DNA from 2 places in the Clostridium acetobutylicum ATCC 824 genome. Region 1 is predicted to be linked to the other one. Evidence: riboswitches for the same ligand, from Rfam matches in the RefSeq annotation. Region 1 holds a riboswitch; the other holds the start of a gene.
What was found. A riboswitch is a leader RNA that binds a small molecule or an ion and turns the genes downstream of it on or off. The one in region 1 is predicted to bind ZMP and ZTP.

Region 1 (8,002 bases):
TACGCAAAAAGCCTTGGAATAAAAATAAAATTTTTTAGAATTATAGTTATAATAATATCAAGCCTTCTTACAGCTGTTGTAACTGCCTTCGCAGGTCCTATTGCCTTTATAGGTCTTGCTGTTCCTCACATATCAAGGCTTATTTTTAAAACTTCAAATACAATATTTTTAATTCCAGGAACTATTCTTCTTGGAGGAATAATAACATCAATATGTGATGTTATTTCAAGAACTGTATTTTCTCCAACAGAGCTTCCCATCAGTGCTGTAACAGCATTTATAGGTGCTCCTATTGTAATATTTTTAATACTGAAAAGGGGGACTTTTTCATGATTGTATTTAAAGCTGAAAATTTATCTGTTGGTTACAATGGAGTTAAAGCTGTTAGCAATATAAACTTTAGTGCCAAACAGGGAGAGATAATATGTCTTTTAGGTCCAAATGGTGCAGGAAAAACTACAATTATTAGAACTCTTTCAGGACTTCTTCCCCCAATTGAAGGCGAAATACATATAAATGGAAAAAGCCTATCAACCATAAATAAAAAACTTCTTGCCCAAACACTTTCAGTTGTATTAACCGAAAAGCCATCATTTGATGTTATGACAGCCTTCGACGTCGTTTCACTTGGTCGATTTCCTCATACTGGTTTCTTTGGAACTATTACTAAAGAACATGAAATAAAAGTAGTAGAAGCCTTAAAAACTGTTGGTGCTCTTAATCTCATAGATAAATACTTTCATATACTAAGTGATGGAGAAAGGCAAAAAGTTATGCTTGCAAGGGCTCTAGTACAAGAACCCCAAATTATAATTTTAGATGAACCTACAACTCATTTGGATATAAATCATAAAATTGAACTTTTAAACACACTTAAAAACTTAAGTCGTACAGCAAAACTTACAGTTATATTATCTCTTCATGAAATAGATTTAGCTCTTAAGTACTGCGACAAAGTTATGCTTGTTGAAAACAAAAAAGTTCTTTCCTTCGGAAGCCCAGAAACTACTGTTAATGGAGAAACTATAAACAAACTTTATGGTATAAAAAATGCTTCCTTTAACCCCATTACCTCATCTATAGAACTTAAAAATTCAGAAAAAAGTAATATATATGTTATTGGCGGCTGTGGCTTTGGAACTCCTATTTACAGACTTTTATCAAAATATAATCTAGGCTTCTCTACAGGAATTCTTCACGAAAACGATATTGACTATGAAACAGCCAAAACTATGTCTTTAAGGCTTCAAAGTGAAAAGCCATTTCAAAAAATAAGCAAAATATCTTTTGAAAAAGCTTTAGCTGCTGTTGCTTCTTCTGATATAATAATAGATTCAGGCTTTCCTATTGGTGAAACAAACGAAAAGAACCTTAATCTTCTAAATTATGCTGTAGAAAAAAATAAGAGGGTAATTACTTTCAGAAAATATTTTAACAGTACTATGTCCTATTGCAGTAATAAGGATGCTTTAATAGATTTTATACTGAGGTGATAACATGAGTGATAACTATAAATTTTTTAGACATGATAATTGCGAATATTTTCCTTGCCATAAAGTAAAAGATAAGGAAACTTTTAATTGCCTTTTTTGCTACTGTCCACTATACTTTTTAGAAAATTGTGGAGGTAATAAAAGTGATTTTAACGGAGTGAAGGATTGTTCAAATTGCCTTATTCCTCACTCTAAAAATGGTTATGACTATATTATAAATAAGATTCGTGAGGTAAATAAAGAAAAGAGAGCTAAGAATAATTTGACTTAGGAAATAACATATTATATAATTTAGTAAAATAAGAAAATCATGCAACTGGCGGAAATGGAGTTCACCATAGGGAGCATGATTAATATAAGAATCGACCGCCTGGGTAAATTAATAATTTATCCAGGTTTTTTTGTATTTAATTTTAGGAGGTATTTAAATGAAAGTTCCACAAATAGAATTAAAATATGGATGTAACCCTAATCAAAGTCCAGCTAGAATTTATGTTAATAAAGGAGTACTGCCAATTGAGGTTTTAAATGGAAAACCAGGCTACATAAACTTTATGGATGCACTTAATTCCTGGCAGCTTGTAAAAGAATTAAAAAAAGCAACTGGACTAACCTCTGCTGCTTCCTTTAAGCACGTGAGCCCAGCTGGCGCAGCTACTGCTGTTCCACTAAGCGATACTCTAAAAAAATCCTACCTAGTAGAAGATATTGATTTAACTCCTGCTGCAATTGCATATTCGAGAGCAAGAGGCGCTGACAGAATGTCTTCCTATGGTGACTTTGCTGCTATAAGCGATAAAGTAGATGTAGCTACAGCAACTATATTAAAAAAATCCGTTTCTGATGGAATAATAGCACCAGACTATGATCCAAAAGCTCTAGAAATATTAAAATCAAAGAAAAATGGGAAATATAACATAATAAAAATTGATCCTGATTATGAACCTATTAATCTTGAAAGAAGGGAAATATACGGAATAACCTTTGAACAAAAGAGAAACATTACTCCGTTAACTGAAAATCTACTTGAAAATATAGTAACTAAAAATAAAAATTTAACAAAAGAAGCCAAACGCGATCTTATAATTTGCATGATAACTTTAAAGTATACTCAATCCAACTCCGTATGTTTTGCTTTAGACGGACAAGTTATAGGCGTTGGTGCAGGTCAGCAATCAAGGATTCACTGCACTAGGCTTGCTGCTTCAAAGGCTGACATATGGTATTTAAGACAACATCCTTATGTACTAACTCTACCTTTTAAGGAAGGAGTATCAAGACCAGATAGAGACAACCTAATTGACCAATACCTTAGGGATGATGTTACAGAGGCTGAAACTTTTGGCTGGAGCCGAATTCTAAAATCAGTTCCTAAAAGGCTTTCAGCAGAAGAAAAAACAAACTGGCTTTCAAACTTAAAAAACGTTTCTTTAGGTTCTGATGCATTCTTCCCATTCAGCGATAATATAGACAGAGCCTCAAAAAGCGGAGTAAAATACATTGTTCAACCTGGTGGTTCTATACGTGACGATATTGTTATAGAAGCTTGTGATAACTACAATATGATAATGGCATTTTCAGGTACAAGGCTATTTCATCATTAGAATAGAAATTACGAAGCTTTTTAGTTTTTCCTTAACTGATTTTTACCTCAACTTTAAAAAACCATATTTATATTAACATAAATGTATTCTTGTTCATATAAGATATACAGGATACAATTTTTAAAGGAGAAGTAAATATGGATAATAAAAAAACCTCTATGGAAAACAAAATAAGTGAAGCATCTGATACCATATACTATGGAGAATACGAAAAATTAATAGTTAATATATTGACTGTAAAAAAACCAAGTCCTCCAATCCTTGCTATAGATACAACAAATAACGTAGTTACAGTAACAAATGCAATAGTAGATTCCCCTGTAAAGAAAACCTCTTCAAATTGGAAAGGTACCCTTCTTTTAGATGGATATATAGATAATACTGTAACCTATCGGACTGCTTCGAATACTTCTTCAAATACCATAAGCGGAAATATAAACTTTCTGAGCACTAGAATATATTTTCAAATAAGACCAACAGTTCTCTCCCCTACTCAGTTTAGTAAAAAATCAAATGTAGAAGTAATTTCTGCCTATGTTGAAAGCGAAAAAAAAGATTTAATAGAACAAAATGCTCTTCCAGAAAACTACCCCGCTTGGGCCATAACCTACAATAAACTATCTCAAAAAATATTAGTTAAGGTTCAAATAAAAATCACAAGCACTAAATAACTTGTCCTTACTAAAGGAAAAACAGAGTTAAATTGTTAAAACTCTGTTTTTTTCTCTATTTTTTTAAGCCATATATTTTTTTTAATTCCTCAACATCCATATCCATCAATTCTTTAATGGAGTATTTACTGCTATTTTCAAATTGTAGAATTTCCTGTCCTTCTACTGTTTTAGTCTCATTAAATCTAATTAATTTTTTTATAGAATATTGAAATTTAATTTCTCCATATACTTCAATACTAATTATATCTCTATGTCTTTTTTCTTCTTCAACTATTATTCTTGATGATGGTTTTAATGAAAGCCTAGTAATATTTCCAATTGTATTAGTATTCGCTTTATTACCTAATATGTCCAATTCGGGAATAACAACACACAAATTTTTACTTATAAATCTTCCTCTATAACTATTTTCTTCTCCTCTACAGCCATTTCTTTTATATAGTAAATATATATCATAATATCCATAAATATATATACCTACATCTGAAACAATTTTAGAATATATATTTAAATTTTGAACTTGGCTGTCCATTATTAAATTTTTTTCAAAGTTATCTTCAATTTTTATAATACTAGAAAAATTTTTAGTAAACACCGCCATTTCAATCAACCCTCTTTTTTATAATTAGTTCCAATAATATAAAATTGTAATTCATAAAACATTCCTACAACAAGAAGGACCCTAGAATCTTTTACAAATCAGAATTTAGAAATATTCCTACATTATATATTATTTATATTTTTTAATACTGTTACTGCAATTACCTTTTTCTTCTATCGCAATTTTGTATAAATCACCTATCATTTATAAATATAGGTATAATAATGTGCTTAAGGGCAATATTCTTTATTAATGGTTTTATTTTAGCGTTTACTTTAATTTATATTAACTAATAATTATTGTCATATAATACTTTTTATTGTATTATATATATATAATATATCTATAAAAAAATTAGGTTTTAGATACAATAACAATATAATATTACGAATAAACTATATTTTTTGTTCAGAAATAAAACTATATATTATGGTAAATGGAGATGATTTATATGAAAAGCACAAAAATTTTAATCTTGGGTGCAGGTCCTGCAGGATTTTCAGCTGCAAAAGCCGCCTTGGGTAAATGTGATGATATCACTATGATAAATAGTGAGAAGTACTTACCTTATTACAGACCTCGTCTTAATGAAATTATCGCGAAAAATAAATCTATAGACGATATTCTCATAAAGAAGAATGATTGGTACGAAAAAAATAATATAAAAGTTATAACTTCTGAGTTCGCTACATCAATTGACCCAAATAACAAACTTGTTACCCTAAAGTCTGGAGAAAAAATAAAATACGAAAAGCTTATTATTGCAAGCGGTTCTATTGCAAACAAAATTAAAGTTCCTCACGCTGACGAAATATTTAGCTTATACAGTTACGATGACGCTCTAAAAATAAAAGATGAGTGCAAAAATAAAGGTAAAGCATTTATAATTGGTGGAGGTATCTTAGGTATAGAGCTTGCTCAGGCTATTATTGATTCTGGAACCCCTGCTTCAATAGGAATAATACTAGAATATCCTCTTGAAAGACAGCTTGACAGAGATGGAGGACTATTCTTAAAAGATAAACTTGACCGACTCGGGATAAAAATATATACAAATTCAAATTTTGAAGAAATGGGAGATTTAATTAGAAGTTCCTGCGTAATCACAGCAGTTGGAGTTAAACCAAACCTAGATTTTATAAAAGATACTGAAATAGCTTCAAAACGTGGTATTCTAGTCAATGATCATATGGAAACATCCATTAAAGATATCTACGCTTGCGGTGACGTTGCTGAATTTTATGGAAAAAATCCTGGTCTAATTAATATAGCTAACAAGCAAGGAGAAGTAGCTGGTTTAAATGCATGCGGAGAGGATGCTTCATATTCTGAAATAATACCTTCTCCTATATTAAAGGTTTCTGGTATTTCCATTATATCCTGCGGAGACATAGAGAACAATAAACCTTCAAAGGTATTCAGATCAACACAAGAAGATAAATACATTGTATGTATGCTAAAAGAAAATAAAATTGATGCTGCAGCTGTTATTGGTGATGTAAGCCTTGGAACAAAGCTTAAAAAGGCAATTGATTCTTCAAAAAGTTTTGATAATATCTCATCTTTAGATGCAATATTAAATAATTTATAGATTAATTTAATTATGAAAGGGGAGATTTTTTGTGCCAGCTATAAAAATTAAAGATAATATATTTTCTGTTGGAGTTCTAAATCCTAGTCTCCGTATTTTTGACATCATAATGAAAACAGAATACGGTACTTCCTATAATGCTTATCTAATTAAAGGTAAAAAAAATGTACTTATAGATACAGTACATGGAAGATTTTTCGATGAATATTTAGAAAATATAAAAAGTGTAATAGACCCTTCCTCTATTGACTATGTAATAATGAATCACTGTGAACCTGATCACTCTGGCTCTCTTGCTAGATTGTACGAAGTAGCCCCTCAGATTAAAGTTATTGCCTCAAATGCTGGAAAAATATACCTAAAAAATATTACAAACAAAGAAACCTTAGACGTAAAAGCAGTCAAAACAAATGATACTTTAGACATAGGCAATGGAAAGGTCCTAAAGTTCGCCATTGCTCCATTCCTTCATTGGCCGGATTCAATGTTTACAATTCTTGAGGAAGACAAAATAGCCTTCACCTGTGATTTCCTTGGATGCCACTTCTGTGAACCAAGAATGTTTGATACAAAAATAACCTATATGCCGAAATATGAGAAATCCTTTAAAGAGTACTATGACGCTATTTTTTCTCCTTTTAAACCTTATGTAGTAAAAGGACTTGATATTTTGGACGCATTAGATTTAGACTTCATAGCTACAAGCCATGGTCCAATCCTAACACGAGAAGGTCTATTAGCGGCATCAAAACAAAAATATAGAGACTTAAGTTCCGAAATTCAAAGTACAACTAAATATATCCCTATATTTTACTGTAGTGCTTATGGTAATACGGAAATATTAGCTAATGAAATTGCTTCCGGAATAAAAAGCGTATTAAATGATGCTAATATAGAAATGCTAGATATAATTAACTATGATTATTCAGATTTAAAAGAAAAGATTAATATTTGTGATGCATTTATGCTTGGAACACCTACTATAAACAAAGATGCCCTATTTCCAATATGGGAGCTTATTGGAGGCATTGATGCTGTAAACTGCAAAAACAAACCCGCTTCCGCTTTTGGTTCCTTTGGATGGAGTGGAGAGGCTATTCCTTTCGTTATTTCAAGACTTAAAGAATTAAAACTTAAAGTATTTCAAGATGGTTTTACATGTTTATTTGTTCCATCTGAGGATGATATTAAAAAAGCCTTTAAATTTGGAGAAGACTTTGCCAAAAGTATATAGCTTATTTTGTGCCATATTAAGTTTGCATAATGTGGCACAAAATAAACTTTATTATGGAGGTATTTGAGATGAATAACGATTTATCAATTTACGTATCCAAAAATTCCGGTACTGCCGTTTTACTCCTGCAGGGCAACGGCACTGACTTAACCTGCGGATCAGAACCAATGGCAAAAATAGTTGCAAACACCACTGACGCGGCTCAAGAGAAGCATGTACCACATATAACCAAAAACGGTAACAACATAGATGTTTCTGTAGGTTCCGTAGAACACCCTATGACACCTGAACACTTTATTGAATGGATTATTTTAGTTTCTGGTGATAGATTGGAAATGGCAAAATTAACACCAGATATGAAACCAAGAGCTCAATTTCATAATGTTACAAGTGGAACTGTTTACGCTTATTGTAACCTTCACAGCCTATGGAAAGCAGATATATAAATCTGAGCTAATACATTTATTTAATAGCAGCCTAGCCGCACTTGTGCTAAGCTGTTATTTCAACAATAAAAGTATAGTTAACTATATGTTCAAATTTAATCTTAAGACCTGAATCTTCTATATATGCTTTTAAACTTTCAATATCTGTATAATACTCATCCTCAATTGTATCCCATTTGTCTTTCTCCTCATTATCAATGAACTGCTGCCTTTTTTTCATTTTCTCCTCTTTACTTAAAAACATTAAATCCGCAATAATTACTTTCCCATTTTTCTTAATATATTTCAATAAATACCTTATAGCTCTTTTCTTCTCATAGCAATTTAAATGATGAAAAGCAAAAGATGATATCACAGCA
Region 2 (8,002 bases), 1.4 Mb from region 1:
GCAGTGCATAAATGTTAAAGGATTATAGGAAAACCCTATACATATTTATATTTTAAAAGCAAGTTTACATTATGGAATAATATTACTTTTATGGTATAATACACAATGTTGATATAAAAATTAATACTAAATAATTAAATTGATTTTTTATTGGGGGCGAGGGATAAAAATGCAAAAGGAATTTTCTATTAGTAATGATAAGGTTTTAATTAATTTTACAGCTAAGTATTGTAATACATCTGAAAAAATATTAAACAGTTATGGCTTTAGAAAGATATTAGAGAGGTTTATAAAAAAGGGAAGACATAAAACTTCTAATTATTATAAGTATATAGAAGAAAATATGATAGAGGACAATGAAAATAAAATAGTAAATGACCTTATACAGGTATTTAAGCTTCTTTTGGTTTTTAAAAGAGAAGAGATAATAAAAACAAATCCAAAGTATGAAAGCTTTTTATCAAATCAGGATGAGATTATTAAGATAATAGAAGACATATATGGATTTTGGAGAAAACTCGAACGATATACAGTAATTCATAATAGTAGAATAAATGATGGACTTGAAAATGTTAGCTTTGTAGATTCAAATATTCAATTTTCGCAGCTTATAATTAACACTTATAGAAGAATTGAAGAGAATGCTTTAGGCATAAAACCGAAAGTTTACAGACAACTTCCGGCAGGTGCTAATGCAGGCATTATTGTTAATAGTATAAAATGGAAGTATCCAGAAGGGTATGAATGCCTTAATGGTGTACCTATTATAGATTCTGTGCTTATAGATCCTCCATTTATATCATATCCCAAAAAAATAAAGAGAGATGGAGTATTTTCAGAGGTATTTGAAAACCCTCTTAAGGATAAAATAAATAGAGATCATTGGTTTTGCTTTCCTGCAAAAATAGGAACACTTCTTGCATTTATTTATTTTCATAGAGACTTTATGGCTCATGGAATAACTTTATGCAATCTATTTGAAATAGCTAAAGAAAATGAGTATAAAGATACAAAGCCAGATATAGTATTTGTCTTTGGGGCAAGAGATAATATAGAGAATACACGCACTATATTTTACGATGATAAGGAAAATGACATAATGCTCGGATATATTAATTACAGTGCTAATATTGACTACTTTGGCTATATGAAGAAGATGGCCCTTACCTTGCATAATTTAATAATGATAAAAAGGGGGTATCTTCCAATACATGGTGCTATGGTTAATATTGTTGCAAAAGACGGTAGTGATGTTAATATAGTTATAATGGGAGATAGTGGTGCAGGAAAATCGGAAAGCCTTGAGGCATTTAGAGAATTAGGTGAAGAATATATTAGTGATATGACAGTAATATTTGACGATATGGGTGTTGTAAAGCCTAATCCATCTAATGATAAACCTATGGGCTATGGAACTGAGATAGGAGCGTTTGTTAGACTCGATGATCTCGATCCAGGATATGCTTTTAGAGAAATTGATAGAAGTATATTTATGAATCCTGACAAAACGAATGCAAGGCTTGTTATACCAGTTGCCAGTTATAGTGACATAATTAAGGGCTACCCTATAGATTTATTTCTATACGCTAACAATTATGATAAGTCTGGAGATGAACTTTCCTTCTTTAATTCACCAGAAGAAGCCGTTAAAGTTTTTAGAAGTGGAATCAGAATGGCAAAGGAAACTACTACAGAAAAGGGTCTTGTTACAACATTTTTTGCAAATCCTTTTGGACCAGTACAGAAAGAAAAGGAAACAGACAAACTTATAAACAAATATTTTGATAAGTTTTTTGAAACAGGAGTAAAGGTAGGTCAAATAAGAACCCGTCTTGGCATAAAGGGTATGGAGAAGAGTGGACCTAAAAATGCAGCAATAAAACTTCTAGAGGCAATAAAAAAAATGTAAATAATAGTGCAGAACCATATTAAATGTGGTCTGCACTATTATCTATATTTAATTTTTAAAAACTATTTTTCAACTTTTGCTTCTCTGTCTCTTCCTAAAAATGATATTGCATATAATCCACATATACCTACTATTGCATATATTATTCTTGTTAAAGAGGACATGGTTCCGAATAATGCGGCAACTAAATCAAAGCTAAAGAATCCAATTAGACCCCAATTTATAGCGCCGACTATGACAAAAACCAATGCGATAATATCTAATGTTTTCATCATCGACATCTCCTTTTATTAGTTTTTACAGAATTATTATATGCAAAAGAGTAGCGATTATGTTAGAAAATAAACTTAATTTAAGAAAAATCTACATTTCTGTCTATTGGTTGAGAAAGTGCCATGAAAGTATTAGTTCTTTGAACTCCTTCTACAACCTGTATTCTGTTAAGTAAAAGATCTTGAAGGTCAGCTATACTTCTACAGACTACTTTTGCGAAAATTGAAAATTCACCTGTAATATAATAAAGTTCAACTATTTCTTTTATATCTCTCATTGCTTCAAGTACTTTGGGATATGAAGCAGCCTTGTCGATATATATTCCAACTAAACAGCAAATATCATATCCTAATTTAGTGTTGTCTACTATAAGCTTTGTACCCTTTATGATTCCCATGTCTTCCATTTTTTTCATTCTAACATGAATAGTTCCACCGCTTACGTGACATTCTCTTGCTATCTCCAAATAAGGTGTTCTCGAATCCTCAACCAAAATATGTAATATTTGTAAATCCAAATCATCCAATCCATTAACTTGTAAATTCATTAAAATCAACTCCTATAAGTTATAGTAAACAACAATATTATAACAAATTCAATACCATTTTATCAAAATAATTATAAAAAATATTATAAAATTATAGTATTTTATTAGAATTATATTTGGTGTATAATTTAAATGTATGTACTTGATTGGGGGATTCTTATGTATATTAATGAAAAAGACATAAAGTTAGAGATAGACAAAAACATAGTAAAAGAGTATAGTATGAAGTCAATGGTTTACTTTGATATAGAAACAACAGGATTTGATAGAGAACAGGATAACATAATATTAATATCTATAGGATACTATGATGTAAAAGATACTTTTCATATAAAACAGTATTTTGCAGAAGATTTAAATGAAGAGAAATATGTTTTAGAAAATTTAAAGGGCGATATAGAGAACTTCAATATGTGGTGTTCATACAATGGTAAAGCTTTTGATGAACCATTTATACAATCAAGAATGAAAAAATATAATATTGAACTCACATTGCCAAGAGAACATTTTGATTTATATAGAAAAATAAGACCTTATCAAAAACAGCTTGGACTTGAAAGATGTAATTTAAAAAGTGTCGAACAGTATATAGGTATTAAAAGAGAAGATACTATTGATGGTGGAATTAGTGTTGAGTTATATAAAAAATACCTAAGGGATAAAGATGAAGAATTAAAATATACTATTATGCTTCATAATTATGAGGATGTATTAAATCTACCTAAAATATTTAAAATACTTTGGAAGATAAAGAAATGTGATTTCATAAGAGAGGATCATATTACTGATAAGCAGCTTAAATATTTGAACTATTTAATGAAAAAGCATAATGTACTAGTAGATATTAATTTGGATAAAATATCCAAAAGAGCAGCATCAAAAGCTATTGGTGCTATATTAGACGGAGATTATGATATAATAAGTATAAAGGATATAATAAAAAACAATTGTGTATAAATACAGGAGAATGCTGCAAAAGCTTAGGTTATACATGATGAAATGTAAGTCTTTTATCATTTATAACTTAATATGATGTAGTTTTTCATATGTTAACAAAATTTAAGAGAATGGAGACAGGAATATGGTAATAAAGGATATGATGATTAAAAATGTTGTAAAAGTTAAGGATAGTGATACTTTAAAAGATGCACTTAAAGTAATGATAAACAATACTGTAAATAGTGCACCAGTAGTAGATAATAATGATGAGATTGTTGGAATAGTAGTTAAAGCAGACATATATAGATTCCTAATAGAAGAGGGACACTATGATACTTATCCAGTAGAAGCTGTTATGACAAGGAAAGTAATAACTGTCGATGTAAATACGGATCTAATGGAAGTTGGAAAAATTTTAAGAGATAATAGTATATTTGCAGTTCCTATAGTTGAAGATAAAAAAGCAATAGGACTTGTTACGGTAGAAGATTTACTTGATTATTTTTTGAAGAATAGTTAGTACACTTAATTTCGAGAATAAAGCGTATTGACACTTAGATAGAAATATGATATTTTATAATAAATGATTTAAGAATCGTATAACCGGCGGAAGTGGAATAACCACAGGGAGTACGATTTTAAAAAGCCGACCGCCTGGGCAAAAAGAAATGTCCAGGTGGTTTTTCTTTTACCTCTGGATAAATTAAGTAATTGAAAATAAAATTTCAAGAATAATGAAAAATTTAAAATGAAGGAGAGTTTTTGTATGATTAAAGAATGGAACGATTTTAAAGAAGGTACATGGGTTAATAATATTGATGTAAGAAATTTTATACAAAAAAATTATACACCATACTTAGGAAACGAGGATTTTTTACAAGGTGTTACTGATAGAACAAAGGGTCTTTGGAACAAGTGCGAGAAACTTCTCTTAGATGAAATAAAAAATCAAGGTATATTAAAAGCAGATAACAAAACTGTATCAGGAATAAATAGCTTTGAAGCTGGATATATAGATAAAGAAAATGAGATTATTTATGGACTTCAAACAGATGAACCACTTAAAAGAATGGTAAATCCTTTTGGTGGTATAAGAATGGCCAAGCAAGCATTAGAAGCATATGGATACGAAATTGATGAGGATGTATACAATATATTTACAAAGTATAGGAAAACTCACAATGAAGGTGTTTTTGATGCTTACACTGAAGAAATGAAAACAGCTAGACATGTAGGATTATTAACAGGACTTCCTGATGCGTATGGAAGAGGTAGGATAATAGGAGATTTTAGAAGAGTAGCACTATATGGTATTGATTGCTTAATTGAAAACAAAAAAGCTGATTTAAAAGAATTAAAAGGCGACATGACTGAAGATTTAATAAGAAGAAGAGAAGAAGTTTCTGAACAGATAAAGGCGTTAAAAGAAATGAAAGCAATGGCATTAAAATATGGAATAGATATATCAAAACCAGCAGCTAATTCAAGACAAGCAGTTCAGTTTACTTACCTTGGATATCTTGCTGGAATAAAAGAAAATAATGGAGCAGCGATGTCTCTTGGAAGAGTTTCAACATTTTTGGACATATATATAGAAAGAGATTTAAAAAATGGAGTAATAACAGAAAAGGAAGCTCAAGAAATTATAGATCAATTTATAATAAAGTTAAGACTTGAAAGACATCTAAGAACTCCAGAGTACAATGAACTATTTGCAGGTGATCCTAATTGGGTTACTGAGTCTATAGGTGGAATGGGTATGAATGGAGAAACCTTGGTTACAAAAAATTCTTTTAGATTTCTTCATTCATTAACAAATCTTGGACCTGCACCTGAACCTAATATGACTGTTTTGTGGTCAAATAATCTTCCAGAGCCATTTAAGAAATACTGTTCTAAGATGTCCATAAAAACAGATGCAATTCAATATGAAAATGATGATATAATGAGACCTATATATGGTGATGATTATGGAATAGCCTGCTGTGTATCTGCAATGAAGATAGGAAAGCAAATGCAATTCTTTGGAGCTAGATGTAACCTTGCAAAATCATTATTGTATGCTATAAATGGTGGAGTAGATGAAAAGAAATTTGATTTAGTAGTTCCTCACATTAAAAGAATAGATGATGAAGTGCTAGACTATGATAAGGTTAAGGAAAACTACTTTAAGGTTATGAAATATGTAGCTAAACTATATGTAAATACTCTTAATTTAATACACTATATGCATGATAAATATGCTTATGAGAAAGGACTTATGGCGCTTCATGATACAGATGTTCATAGATTTTTGGCTTGTGGAGCAGCAGGACTTTCTGTAGCAGTTGATTCTTTAAGTGCAATAAAATATGCAAAAGTAAAGCCTATTAGAAATGAAGATGGAATAGCTGTAGATTTTGAAGTAGAAGGAGATTTCCCTAAGTATGGAAATGACGATGACAGAGTTGATGATATTGCAGTTGAGATAGTCAATAAATTTATGTCAGAGTTAAGAAAGACCGCTGCTTATAGAAATGCAGAACATACATTATCAATGTTAACTATAACTTCAAATGTAATGTATGGTAAGAAAACAGGAGCAACACCTGATGGAAGAAAGTCTGGAGAGGCATTTGCACCAGGAGCAAATCCTATGCATGGAAGAGATAAAAATGGAGCATTGGCATCTTTAAATAGTGTTGCTAAGATTCCATATAGAAGTGTATGTCAAGATGGAGTTTCAAATACATTTTCAATTATTCCAGATGCACTTGGAAAGAATGAAGAAACAAGAGCAAATAATTTATCAGCTATTTTAGATGGATATTTTGAAAAGGGAGCTCATCACTTAAATGTAAATGTGCTTAATCGTGAAACTCTTCTAGATGCAATGGAAAATCCAGAGAAATATCCTACACTTACAATAAGAGTATCAGGATATGCAGTTAACTTTGTAAAACTTACAAAAGAACAGCAAATGGAAGTTGTTAAGAGAACATTCCACGGAAGAATGTAGAGGTGTTAATTTGGGAAAAATTCATTCTATAGAAACCATGGGTTTAGTTGATGGACCGGGAATAAGAGTTGTTGTGTTTTTTCAAGGATGCAGGCTTAGGTGTGCATTCTGCCATAACCCAGATACTTGGAATGTTAATTCTGGTGAGGAAATTTCAGCTGAAGAGTTAATGTTAAAGGTTAAAAGGTATAAAAACTATTTCGATAAATCTGGGGGTGGAGTTACATGTTCTGGAGGAGAACCATTAATGCAGCCAGAATTTTTATTAGAGTTTTTAAAGTTATGCAAGGAAAATGGAATAAATACAGTAGTTGATACAGCAGGTTTTGGATGTGGTAGTTATGAAGAAATTTTAAAATATACAGATCTTGTATTACTTGATATAAAGCATATAAATGATACGGGATATAAAGATTTAGTTCTTGGAAATATTAAAGAATTTTATAGGTTTGTCGATAAGGTTAATGATTTAAAAGTAACTACATGGGTAAGACATGTTATGGTTCCAGGTATAACAGATAATTATGATAGCATGGATAAATTAGTTGATATAATAAAGAAGATAGATAAAGTAGAAAAGTTTGAAATTCTTCCTTATCATACGCTAGGAGTAAAAAAGTATGATAAGCTTGGAATTGAATATAAACTTAAGGGAATAAAAGATATGGATAAAAAAATAGCTGCTGAATTTGAGCAGTATGTTTGTGAAAAATTGAAAGTTTAAACTTATATAGGGTTTCTATATAAAAATGTATAGAAACCCTATAATAAAATACTATTTAATTTCTTTATGTGGCAAGCAGTTGCTGCAGGATTTTGAGCCTGAGCAGCAATTACATTCACCTTTTGCTCCTTTTTTAAAGTTTTTATAAAAAACATATAAGGCTGCACTTATTATAAGAAGTGTTATTATTATTTCAATAATCATAGAACTCAACTCCCTTTTAATATGTATAGATAATAGCAATGAATATCATTTTCAATTAAATAGTATCATTTAATCAGATTGATGTCAACTGGCGGCTACTCAACAAAAACAAGAGTTTTTATAATTGATGTTAATATTTATGTTGAATTATGATATAATACATATGAGATAGGTAACTATACATAAATTCGAAGGGGGAATTTATATGGTATTGGCCTCTAAGTCTGATATCAGTGATAGGCATAAGGTTTATAAATATAAAACAGAAAAAAGAGGTAAAAATAGAAAGAGAATAGACTTAGAAATCTCATATCCTAGAATAAATGATGAGAGCGTATATGAAAAATATAAGGATAGGGAGCCAATATTAAAGTCAGTTAACATATCAGAATCTGGAATATGCTTTAA

Region 2: it holds a riboswitch for ZMP and ZTP, as region 1 does, so the genes downstream of both, pflB (formate C-acetyltransferase) here and CA_RS12540 (phosphoribosylaminoimidazolecarboxamide formyltransferase) in region 1, are expected to answer to the same signal.

The regions. Positions count from the first base shown of each region.
Region 1 is NC_003030.1:2,560,353-2,568,354, forward strand. Features, by position in the region: gene CA_RS12525 (FecCD family ABC transporter permease) at 1-333, shown strand, start outside; gene CA_RS12530 (ABC transporter ATP-binding protein) at 330-1,493, shown strand; gene CA_RS12535 (cysteine-rich small domain-containing protein) at 1,498-1,764, shown strand; ZMP/ZTP riboswitch at 1,796-1,876, shown strand; gene CA_RS12540 (phosphoribosylaminoimidazolecarboxamide formyltransferase) at 1,922-3,097, shown strand; gene CA_RS12545 (hypothetical protein) at 3,235-3,768, shown strand; gene CA_RS12550 (hypothetical protein) at 3,824-4,372, opposite strand; gene nroR (NADH-rubredoxin oxidoreductase NroR) at 4,824-5,963, shown strand; gene CA_RS12560 (FprA family A-type flavoprotein) at 5,995-7,197, shown strand; gene CA_RS12565 (desulfoferrodoxin) at 7,266-7,643, shown strand; gene CA_RS12570 (MerR family transcriptional regulator) at 7,690-8,002, opposite strand, start outside.
Region 2 is NC_003030.1:1,123,151-1,131,152, forward strand. Features, by position in the region: gene CA_RS05195 (phosphoenolpyruvate carboxykinase) at 170-1,909, shown strand; gene CA_RS05200 (DUF378 domain-containing protein) at 1,972-2,181, opposite strand; gene CA_RS05205 (Lrp/AsnC ligand binding domain-containing protein) at 2,262-2,729, opposite strand; gene CA_RS05210 (ribonuclease H-like domain-containing protein) at 2,889-3,686, shown strand; gene CA_RS05215 (CBS domain-containing protein) at 3,811-4,188, shown strand; ZMP/ZTP riboswitch at 4,258-4,335, shown strand; gene pflB (formate C-acetyltransferase) at 4,435-6,666, shown strand; gene pflA (pyruvate formate-lyase-activating protein) at 6,677-7,390, shown strand; gene CA_RS05230 (FeoB-associated Cys-rich membrane protein) at 7,442-7,594, opposite strand; gene CA_RS05235 (PilZ domain-containing protein) at 7,800-8,002, shown strand, end outside.